DNA from 2 places in the Nonomuraea polychroma genome. Region 1 is predicted to be linked to the other one. Evidence: riboswitches for the same ligand, from Rfam matches in the RefSeq annotation. Region 1 holds a riboswitch; the other holds the start of a gene.
What was found. A riboswitch is a leader RNA that binds a small molecule or an ion and turns the genes downstream of it on or off. The one in region 1 is predicted to bind cyclic di-AMP.

Region 1 (5,329 bases):
CCCGGTTGCCCGCCGCGCCGCGATCGACGAGATCTGGGCCGAAGACGGCACCTACACCGACCCGATCGCGGTCGCCGAAGGCCGCGACGCCATCGACGCCACCATCGCCGCAGTGCAGGGCCAGTTCCCCGGCCTCACCTTCGCTCTGGCCGGCCCGGTGGACGCCCACCACGACATCGTGCGTTTCACCTGGGAGCTCGGTCCTGAGGGCGGTGAGGCCCTGGTCGTCGGGTTCGACGTCGCGGTCTTGACCCCAGGCGGCCGCATCGCCAAGGTCCACGGGTTCCTGGACAAGGTGCCCGCTGGGGTCTGACTCCGGCGCCCCAACGGGCCGCATGTTCTTGGGCGAAGAGCGCGTTGGACGCCCTTGCGTCGCCCACCTCGCTGGCGCCTCGGCGGTGTAGTGCATAAAATCATTATATAAATCTCTTATGTACTTGCTGGGCGAAGAACGGAGGAACCCAGTGACGGCATCCGCGCCGGCTCCCCCACCACGGGCGCCTGTTCACCTCGAGGTGCTCGCGTACCCGGAGCGGTTGGCGCGATGACCGCACCGCAAGCCCGGGCCGCCGAAGTGAGCGTCGCCGAGTTGACCTCTGCGCTGGAGGAGTTCACTCGGATGTTCATCCGGCTGCCGAGGGTGCAGCAGTTGAGCTTCACGACGCTGTCGGTTCTGCACACGCTGGCCGGCCGCGGGCCACAGCGGCTCACCGTGCTCGCCGCCGGCGAGCAGGTCACGCAGCCGGCCATGACACAGATGGTGACCAAGCTGCAGCGTGACGGCTTGGTGGAGCGCCGGCCGGACCCGTCGGACAGCCGTGCGGTGCTCGTGCACATCACCGCGGCAGGTGCGGCCATCGTGGAGGGACGGCGGGCCGACCGCATCGCGCATCTCACAGAACTCGTCGGCCACCTGACGCCGGCGGAGTGGGCCGCCATCGTGGCCGCCCTGCCCGCCCTCGGACGACTGGTGGACGTCGACCGGCAACATGAACAGGAGAAAGGATCTTGACGTTCCCGCTGGAACCGGTAACCATCCATGTGCCCGACGAGGTGCTCGCCGACCTCCGGCAGCGACTGGAGTCAACTCGCTGGCCGGATGACGCAGGCAACGAGGACGGGCACTACGGCGTGACCCGCCCCTACCTGGAAGAGCTGGTCGAGTACTGGCGCGACGGCTACGACTGGCGCAAGGCCGAGGCGGCGATCAACGTCTACGAGCACTACCGCGTCGAGGTCGACGGCGTCCCGGTGCACTTCATGCGCAAGCCCGGAGCCGGCCCCGACCCCACGCCCTTGATCCTCACGCACGGCTGGCCCTGGACGTTCTGGCACTGGTCCAAGGTCATCGACCCGCTGGCCGACCCGGGGACCCACGGCGGCGACCCCGCCGAGGCGTTCGAGGTGATCGTTCCCTCCTTCCCCGGCTTCGGCTTCTCCAGCCCGCTGCCCGACCACCCGGACATGAACTTCTGGAAGGTCGCCGACCTGTGGCACACCCTCATGACCGGCATCCTCGGACACTCCAGGTACGCGGCGGCCGGCTGCGACGTCGGCGCCCTGGTCACCGGCCAGCTCGGCCACAAGTACGCCGACGAGTTGTACGGCATCCACATCGGCTCCGGCCAGAAGCTCACCCTGTTCAACGGCGACCGGGCCTGGGACCTCACCGGTGGCCTGCCCCTTCCCGACGGCCTCCCCGCCGACATCCGTGCCCGGCTCCTGGCGCTGGAAAAGCGGTTCGCCGTCCATCTGGCCGCGCACGTGCTCGCCCCGAGCACACTTGCCTACGGACTGACCGACTCGCCCGCCGGGATGCTCGCCTGGATCCTGGAACGCTGGGCGAACTGGAGCGACAACGGCGGCGACATCGAGACCGTCTTCACCAAGGACGACCTGCTCACCCACGCCATGATCTTCTGGGTGACCAACACGATCGGCACCTCGATCCGCACCTACGCCAACAACAACCGCTACCCCTGGACCCCGTCCCATGAGCGGCAGCCGGTCGTCGAGGCGCCCACCGGCATCACCTTCATCGGCTATGAGAACCCGCCCGGCGTCACCACCGACCAGCGCGTCCAGCACTTTCTCGGCAGCGACCGTGCCGGCTGGTACAACCTGGTCAACCTCACCGCCCACGACCGCGGCGGCCATTTCATCCCTTGGGAGATCCCCGACCAGTGGGTCGATGACCTGCGGCGAACCTTCCGCGGACGCCGATAGCCGAGCCGCGCCGCGGGTTCCGCTTTCGATCAGAAACCTGAAGGCAAACGGAGGTTGTCGATGAGTGGAGTGTCCGTGACGTGCGACCCCGCGAAGGTGGGATTCGATCCCGGGCAGCTGGCCAGCATCGATGACTACTTCGCCGCCGGCGTGGTGCCATGCTGCCGCTTGTAGGAGATCAGGATGGGGACGTCGGCCGGCGGGAGCGATGGGCTCGGCTCCAGCGCGAGTTCATCTCCAACCTCTCAAACCCGGGGCTCAGGCTGGAGGAGATGCAGCCATCGTCCATGGATCGCTGCCTATGGCGATGTTCGAACGCCGGGTGCGGGTATGCTTGGTCGGCGATCTTGCAGTTGCGGACCCGGCGCAACCCGACGGGCGGCCCGGAATGCTGGCGGAAGCGGAACCGCGCAAGCAGATGTGCTCACGCACCTCATCATTGATCGTCTTGGGGCGCCCCCCGCTCTATTTTGGGTCCCACGCGTCGAAACCCCCCGCTCGTTGAAGGCGTGGATGACATCGCGGACGTAGTCCTCGCGGACCTGGCATCAGCGTGGTGATGTCCTTGACCGTCTGGCCCTGGACGGACATCAGCACCACGATCGCCCGGCGGAGTTTCACCGGGTTCTTCGCGGTCCGGCTGATCCGTTGCAGCTTCCGGCCCTCCTCCATCGTGACCCACCGGACGAACACAGCCACTAACTGCTTGGCCTCGCCCGGCACGTAGGGCGGCGCCCTACCGACTCCTCTCGGTTAACGAACACACCGTCTCATGCTCCGGACGACCGATTTTAGATGGTTTACAACTCTTTGACCGTTTCGTTAGAGTTCGTCCCGCCTAATCCACTCACCGTTGTGTGGAGCCGGGGACCCAAGTTCTTTCTGGGGCGAATCGGCATCGCCGTAGGGCCACTTCCAGGCCCGAGCCCGTCAGCTAACCCGGTAGGCCGCATGGAAGGACAGCAATGTCTCGCATTGCCATCTGCCTGGCGGCAGCCATCGCCGGGATCACTCTGGCCGCTCCGGCCCAGGCCGCCCCCCACGACCCCACCACCCTGACCGGCCCCCAGGTCAAACGCATCCTGCAGAAGCGGCAGCCCACTCCCGCCTGGAAGGTCGCCCTCGACTTCGCCATGAAGAAGCGCGGCATCCCGTACGTCTGGGGAGGGACCAGCGACAGCGGCTACGACTGTTCCGGGCTCATGCTCAGGGCGTACAAGCACGCCGGGATCGAGTTGCCGCGCACCGCGGCGCAACAGTACAACGCGTTCTCCAGGAAGATCTCCTGGGACGACCTCAAGCCAGGTGACCTGGTCTTCTTCCACGGACTCGGGCACGTGGGGATGATCTCGAAGCCCGGCTACATGGTGCACGCACCGCGCAGCGGAGACGTGGTCAAAGAGGAACGGCTCTCCGACTGGCGCAGGGAGTCCTTCGTAGGCGCCGTACGGCCAGACCCCAAGGGCGTGCGGCTCTCCATCCAGCAACGCAAGACCCCCGCACCCTCGATGCTCACCGCCACTGTGTGACAACGGCGGCGGGGCGCGGGCCGACCGGCGTGCGGCTGGTCATCTCCGGCCGGCACGCCGGCTTGGTCGCCGCGCTCAAGCGCTCGTTCCAAGGCACGCCCATTAGCGCTGCCGGTCCACTTCGCTCGCAACTTGTCGGCGCACGTGCCCAAGACGCCGGTCCTGGTGCCGATCCTGTGCTCGTACTCCGACATGACAGCCCCCTGTGCGTAACGCACACGTATGTGCCTTTGTAGGCCGTTCAATCGCCGCCCGAGCAGATCGCCCGCCTCGACAAGGCCCTTACCGAGGCCGGGGAGCCGGGCCTGCTCACCGAGATCTGGCTCGTGGTCGATCCCAGCACCGGTCTGCCTCATGCCCAGGTGCCGTGCCTGACATTGCCAGCAAGCTGGTCATCCCGACAGGCAAGTACAAGGGCCAGCATCCCTCGGTGGCGAGCGTGTATCGCGTCCTGGCCGATGCCAACCGCGCCGGCGACGTAGCACCGACCGCCGACCGCGCCCTGATCGACCCTCGTGCGGTGGTGGTTTACTGGCCGAGATCAGCCGCGGGCACCACGGCGATCGTTACTTCGGCGGAGGTCCCGGCACCAGGCGAACGGTGTCGCCCGGCTGAGCTGGGGCGAGCTCGTGGGGATCGGCCGGGCGGGCGCTGTGCTAGAGGACGTCGTCTCAGTCAGCGTTGATCAATGACCGCGCGTGCCGAATCCTGACGCGGACGTGGCTGCCGATCGGTGGAAGCTCGGTGGCGAGCACGTCGCCGGGGTGCAGGCAGGTCAGCGGGCCGGTGGAGGTATCGACGTCGACGCGGGTGGCGATGCCGAGTGCGACGGTCCGGCGCAGCGTTCCGGTCACCACCTGTACATCATCGGTTTGGTCAGCGGGACCGTCGGATGGGTCGAGGACGAGCTGTGTGTGCTCGGGACGCGCCGCGAGTGTGTGCGTTCGGCCGGTGAGAACCGCTGGGAGGAGGTTGGTGAAGCCGAGCAGTCGGGCCGTGTCGGCGTCACTGGGGTGGTCCAGCACCTCGGCAGTCGGCCCGTGCTGGCGGATCCGGCCGTCGATCAGCAGCGCGGTGTCCTCAGCCAGGGCGAGGGCCTCCTGCCGGTCGTGGGTGACCAGGATCGTGGCGGTGGGCTGCCCGGTCAGCGCGGCGCGCAGGTCGGCGAGCAGGTCGGCGCGGGTAGTGCTGTCCAACCCGCTGAACGGCTCGTCGAGCAGCAGTACCCGAGGTCCGACCGCGAGTGCGCGGGTGATGCTGACCCGTTGAGCCTCGCCTATGGACAGGCTGCGGGCATCCCGGTCGGCGAGGGGCGCCAGGCCGAGCGCCTCGATCCACGGCCATGCGCGGATTCGGGCCTCGCGGCGGCTCATGCCGCGAAAACGCAGTCCGCTGATCACGTTGGCGGTCACCGTGCCGCGGCGCAGGATCGGCCGTTGCAGCACGGCCGCGATCGCGTCGCGCATCAGTGAACGCGTCGCGGGGCAGCCGTCGAGCAGGATCTGTCCGGTGACGCGGTGGCTACTGAGCAGGCCCAGCGCGCGCAGCAGGGTGGACTTGCCGGCGCCGTTGGG
Region 2 (5,329 bases), 1.0 Mb from region 1:
GGGGATGCCGCCAGGCGGCACGGGGCCTCCGACCTGGACGACCTTGATGCCCATGATCATCTTGCCGATCGTCTGACCCTTCGTCTTGTGCATGAAGAAGTCGTAGCCGACGTAAACGGCAGTCAGGGCGAGCGCTATCAGGATGCCGAGGACGAACGAACCGACCAAGCCTGAGGTCACTCCGGTGGTCGAGTCATAGCTCGCAGCGAAGATGAGCGTGAAGACGATCGAAATCACGACCATCACGATGCCGAAGAGCACACCGTCGATGAGCCTGGCCACCAACCGCTGCCACCACTCCGCCAGCGGAGCGGGCGCGCCCGGCGGCTGCACGCCGACCGGCTGCCCGTAAGGCTGGCCGTACCCAGGCTGACCGTAGGCGGCCTGCTGCGGCTGCCCGTAGGCCTGACCGTACTGCTGCTGGTCGCCATACTGCTGCTGGCCGTATTGCGGCTGCTGGGCGTAGCCGGGCTGGGACTGCGGCTGCTGACCATAGCCCTGCTGCCCGTAACCCTGCTGCTGGCCGTAGCCAGGCTGGGACTGGGGCTGCTGACCGTAACCCTGCTGGCCATAGTCCGGCTGGGACTGCGGTTGCTGGCCATAGCTCTGCTGCTGGCCATAGCTCTGCTGCTGGCCGTAACCCTGCTGACCGTAGTCCGGCTGCGCCTGCGGCTGCTGACCGTATCCCTGCTGCTGGGCCCCATACTGCCCGGACGACGGCTGCTGACCGTAGCCCGGCTGGGACGGCGGCTGCTGACCATAGCCAGGCTGGGACTGCGGCTGCTGCCCGTAAGCCTGCTGCTGACCGTAGTCCGGCTGGGACTGCGGCTGCTGCCCGTAAGCCTGCTGCTGACCGTAGTCCGGCTGGGACTGCGGCTGCTGCCCGTAAGCCTGCTGCTGACCGTAGTCCGGCTGAGACTGCGCCTGCTGCCCGTAACCGTGCTGCTGACCGTAGTCCGGCTGAGACTGCGCCTGCTGCCCGTAAGCCTGCTGCTGACCGTAGTCCGGCTGAGACTGCGCCTGCTGCCCGTACTGCGGCTGCTGACCGTATTGCTGTTGCTGGCCGTAGCCCTGCTGGTCGTATTGCTGTTGCTGACCATAGCCTTGCTGCTGGCCGTATTGGGGTTGCTGGCCGTAGCCCTGCTGCTGGCCATAGCCCTGCTGGCCATACTGGGGCTGCTGCCCATAGGCGTCGTCCGCCCGGTAGCCGACCACAGTGACGTCGGGATCCGGTTCGCCGGGGTGGCGACCCGCGTTCTGCTGCCCGTACTGAGGCACAGAGTTCTCGCCGGATTCGTCCTGTGGATACGGCGGCTGTCCGGTGCTCACCGTGTCACCTCGCTTCGAGTGCGCATGTGGCACGTGTCAGGACACATGCCTGTGCTGCCCAACGTATCGACATAGGTATCAACAATCACCTTTCCAGCTAGTCAAGGTCTGCGTCATCCGATGTCAGATGGAGCAGCATGCGGGTGTTGCCCAGGGTGTTCGGCTTCACGTGTTCCAGGTCGAGGAACTCCGCGACACCCTCGTCGTACGAGGCCAGCAGTTCGGCGTAGACCTCAGGTGAGACCGGCGTGCCCTGGATCGGCTGGAAGCCGTGCCTGGCGAAGAAGTCCACCTCAAAGGTCAGGCAGAATACACGCCGCAGACCCAGATCGTTTGCCTGCCGTATGAGTGCCGAGACGATCCGGTGGCCGATGCCCATGCCGCGGCACTCCGGATCGACGGCCACCGTGCGGATCTCCGCGAGATCCTCCCACAGGACATGGAGCGCGCCACAGCCGACGACCCGCCCGCTCAGCTCGGCCACCCAGAACTCCTGTACGTCCTCGTACAGGGTCACCGTGGTCTTCTCCAGGATCCGGGGGCCGGCGCCCGCGTAGATGTCGACCAGGCGCCTGATCGAGCGCACGTCGGGCGTGCGGGCACGCCGGACCACCACCGCGGTCTCCGGCGTCGTCAGTTCGGCCACCTGCTCCATGGCTCTCCAGAGTACAGATGTCATTACGGCTCGGCCCTAACTCCGACGTCCGGCCCCATCCGGTGACCACCCGTCAGCCACATGCGCACCAGCCCGGCGTCTTCCGGCGTTCGGCGGAAGTAATGACAAAGAGGACATAAAGTCTCTTCTGTACGGTTGATCACGAGATCACCTTGTGACCCCTCAGTTGTGAAACCTCTACAGATCGAGCAGTTCTGGTTGAGCACGAACCCGGAGTGCATTAGTGTCCAGCGACAACGTTCCCCGCGTGTCGCACGCGGGCGATACGCCCAATTCCCGCATGGGGAGCCGGGGACCCGCCGGTGGCAAGCTCCGCACGCCACCACTGGGGTGAATCCGAGTTCTTCGGTAGGGCTGCTCCGGCCCGAACCCGTCAGCTAACCCGGTAGGCGTCAACGAGAGGAGCTGGTTGGTGAAGCGCACGCACGGCCGTGGGGGGAAGTCGGCGGGCAGGCATGCCCGCCCTCCGGAACGGGCCCGGCTCTCGCGCCTACTCGGTGTGGTGAGTCTCACAGTGGCCGCGCTTCTGTTCGCCATCCCCGCCGGTTCTGCGTCCGCGGACCCGGAGCCCTCGCTCAAGGAGCTTTCCGACCAGGTCGAGAAGCTGCATGTCGAGATCGAGACGCTGACGGAGCAGTACAACGGCCAGCGGGAGAAGTACAAGATCGCCAAGAAGGCCGCCGACGCCGCCCAGAAGACGCTGGCCGACAGCGAGGCCGGTCTCGCCGCCAAGCGGGCCAAGGCCGCCCTGCTCGCCCAGAACGCCTACATCACCGGCGGTCTGAGCCGGGCGCTCGCGTTCACCTCGTCCACCGACCCGAAAAAGTTCCTCGACCAGGCGGCGACGACGTACGCGCTGGAGCAGCAGCAGGGTGAGCAGGTCAACCAGCTCGCCAAGGCCATGGACGCCGCCAACCGCGCCAGGGCCGGCGCCAAGACCCGCATGGAGGAGCTGCAGAAGATCGTCGCGGATCTCGACGGCAAGCGGGACAAGATCACCAAGCTTGTGGCCAAGACAGAGAGCAGCCTGTTCAGGCGGGCCATGGGCGAGGCCGGCCGGCCCGGCACCCGCGCGGTGCGCATCAACCTGCCGATCCCCGGCAACGGCAAGGCGGCCCAGGCCGCCAGGTGGGCGCTGACCCAGCAGCTCAAGCCGTACGTCTGGGGCGCCGAGGGCCCCAGCTCCTACGACTGCTCAGGCCTGGTGATGGCGGCCTTCCAGCGGGTGGGCATCTCGCTGCCGCACTACACCGGCGACCAGTGGACCGCCGGACGGCACATCGACAGGTCCGAGCTGCGCGCGGGCGACCTCGTGTTCTTCTACAGCGACCTGCACCACGTCGGCATCTACCTGGGTGGGGGCATGATGGTGCACGCCCCGCGGACCGGTGATGTCGTGCGCGTCGCGTCCATCGCGAACCGGCCGTACGCGGGCGCGGTGCGCATCGCCGACTAGGCGCCGGCGTCAGATCAGCTGGCGCCGCGCCGCCCAGGCCACGGCCTCGATCCCCGTGGCCACCCCGATGCGGTCGCAGATCCCCCGTAACCGCCTGCGTACGGTCCGTCCGCTGATCTCCAGACGTCTGCCCACGCGATCGACCGTGACCCCCTTGGCCAGCTCCGCCAGCAACGCCAGATCAGCATGGCTCAGCGCGACGCCTTCAGTGAGCACATCCATCGGGAGCCCTCCCCCCCAACAGCAGAACTCGGACCTCACAACGGGCCAAAGCCGCTCGTCTCGCAGACGGTAAACGCATCCAGGAAAGGTCGTCAAGCGCAAGAATCTTCGCACTTGACGGGCACTATTGACATGATCCGTTATATGTGACGTACTCGCGATATGGCGGCCACACCGTCGTCACAATGAGCGATCTCGTTGAACGGTTCCGTGGGTCCCACCCGGGGGCCGATGGGCCCGGCCGAGGTCTTGGGTTTTGACCCCAACGACCTGACTCTCTGCGTGAGCCATACGCCCGCTATCGCGAGATGAGCGCGTGCGGCGCGATCTTCCGCGCCCGTGCCGGGCTGGCCGTCGCCACCACCCGCGAGCTGTGCGGAGCGATGCCCCGCGACCCCCGCCGCGGCCGGGGCTCCGGCCCGCAGACGGAAAAGATCCAGGTCAGCCGGTTGCATCGCCCCTCTCGGCGGACCCGCCCGACCGCTCCATGGTCAGCAAGACATCCACACCGCACATGGTCGAACGGCTCCGCTCCCGCATCGAGGCGATCATCGCTGAGCCGATCGGCGCGTTGCCGGAGGAGGCGGAACTGGTTTCCGGCTTCGCCTGCCCGACTGCCCGTCATGGTCATCACCGAGACGCTGGGGGTGCCTCCAGAGAACCGCGAGCGGTTCCGCGGCTGGAACGAGATCTTGGCTCGCGCCTTGACCGGATGCTTACAGACGAGCTCGTGTCGGACACCGGCCGGGCAGAAGAGAGTTTCACGACTCCTTCCGCGACCTCATCGCGGCAGGCAGGCCGGCACGGCTCGGTGAGGACTTCGTGAGCGCTCTGGCGTGCGTCGAGGGCTCACCGAGACCGAGGTGCCGGGCACGGGACGAGCGTGGGCGGCACGCCGGGGCCAGAGGGCGCCCGGCCGCGCCCTCGTCTCAGCGGGTGGGCTTGACCAGCGGGAACAGGATCGTCTCGCGGATGTTCTTGCCGGTGAAGGCCATGATCATCCGGTCGATGCCGGCGCCCATGCCACCCGTCGGCGGCATCGCGTATTCCAGCGCCTGCAGGAAGTCCTCGTCGAGCTGCATGGCCTCCGGGTCGCCGCCGGCCGCGAGCAGGGACTGCTCCATCAGACGGTGGCGCTGGTCGATCGGGTCGTTGAGCTCCGAGTAGGCCGTGCCCAGCTCGGTGCCGAAGCCGATCAGGTCCCACTTCTCCGTCAGCAGCGGGTTGTCCCGGTGCAGGCGGGCGAGCGGCGAGGTCTCCAGCGGGTAGTCCATGACGAACGTGGGCTGGATGAGCGTGTGCTCGACCAGGGCCTCGAAGAGCTCCTGCACGAGCTTGCCCGAGCCCCACTTCGGGTCCCAGTGGATCTCGCGCCGGTCGGCGATCTTGCGGAGCTCCTCCAGCGTGGTGGAGGTCGTGATCTCCTCGCCCACGGCCTCCGACACCGCGCCGTAGAGCGTGATGCGCGGCCACTCGGCGAGGCCGAGGTCCACCTCGACGCCGTCGTGCACGACCACGGACGTGTCCAGCGCGGCCACGACGGCCTTCTGGTACATCCGCTGCGTCAGGTCCGCCATGTCGTTGTAGTCGAGGTAGGTGCCGTAGGCCTCGACCATGGTGAACTCGGGATTGTGCGTGGAGTCCGC

Region 2: it holds a riboswitch for cyclic di-AMP, as region 1 does, so the genes downstream of both, EDD27_RS57290 (C40 family peptidase) here and EDD27_RS57460 (C40 family peptidase) in region 1, are expected to answer to the same signal.

Annotation. Positions count from the first base shown of each region.
Region 1 covers NZ_SAUN01000001.1:10,108,186-10,113,514, reverse strand. Annotated here, with positions in the region: gene EDD27_RS46930 (nuclear transport factor 2 family protein) at 1-313, shown strand, start outside; gene EDD27_RS46925 (MarR family winged helix-turn-helix transcriptional regulator) at 545-1,012, shown strand; gene EDD27_RS46920 (epoxide hydrolase family protein) at 1,009-2,226, shown strand; gene EDD27_RS59120 (zinc-ribbon domain-containing protein) at 2,385-2,669, shown strand; cyclic di-AMP (ydaO/yuaA leader) riboswitch at 3,052-3,189, shown strand; gene EDD27_RS57460 (C40 family peptidase) at 3,192-3,755, shown strand; partial or broken gene EDD27_RS57455 (transposase) at 3,743-3,908, shown strand; gene EDD27_RS46890 (ABC transporter ATP-binding protein) at 4,427-5,329, opposite strand, start outside.
Region 2 covers NZ_SAUN01000001.1:9,070,862-9,076,190, forward strand. Annotated here, with positions in the region: gene EDD27_RS55995 (RDD family protein) at 1-1,329, opposite strand, end outside; gene EDD27_RS41710 (amino-acid N-acetyltransferase) at 1,427-1,984, opposite strand; cyclic di-AMP (ydaO/yuaA leader) riboswitch at 2,262-2,412, shown strand; gene EDD27_RS57290 (C40 family peptidase) at 2,508-3,461, shown strand; gene EDD27_RS41720 (helix-turn-helix domain-containing protein) at 3,471-3,683, opposite strand; gene lysX (bifunctional lysylphosphatidylglycerol synthetase/lysine--tRNA ligase LysX) at 4,613-5,329, opposite strand, start outside.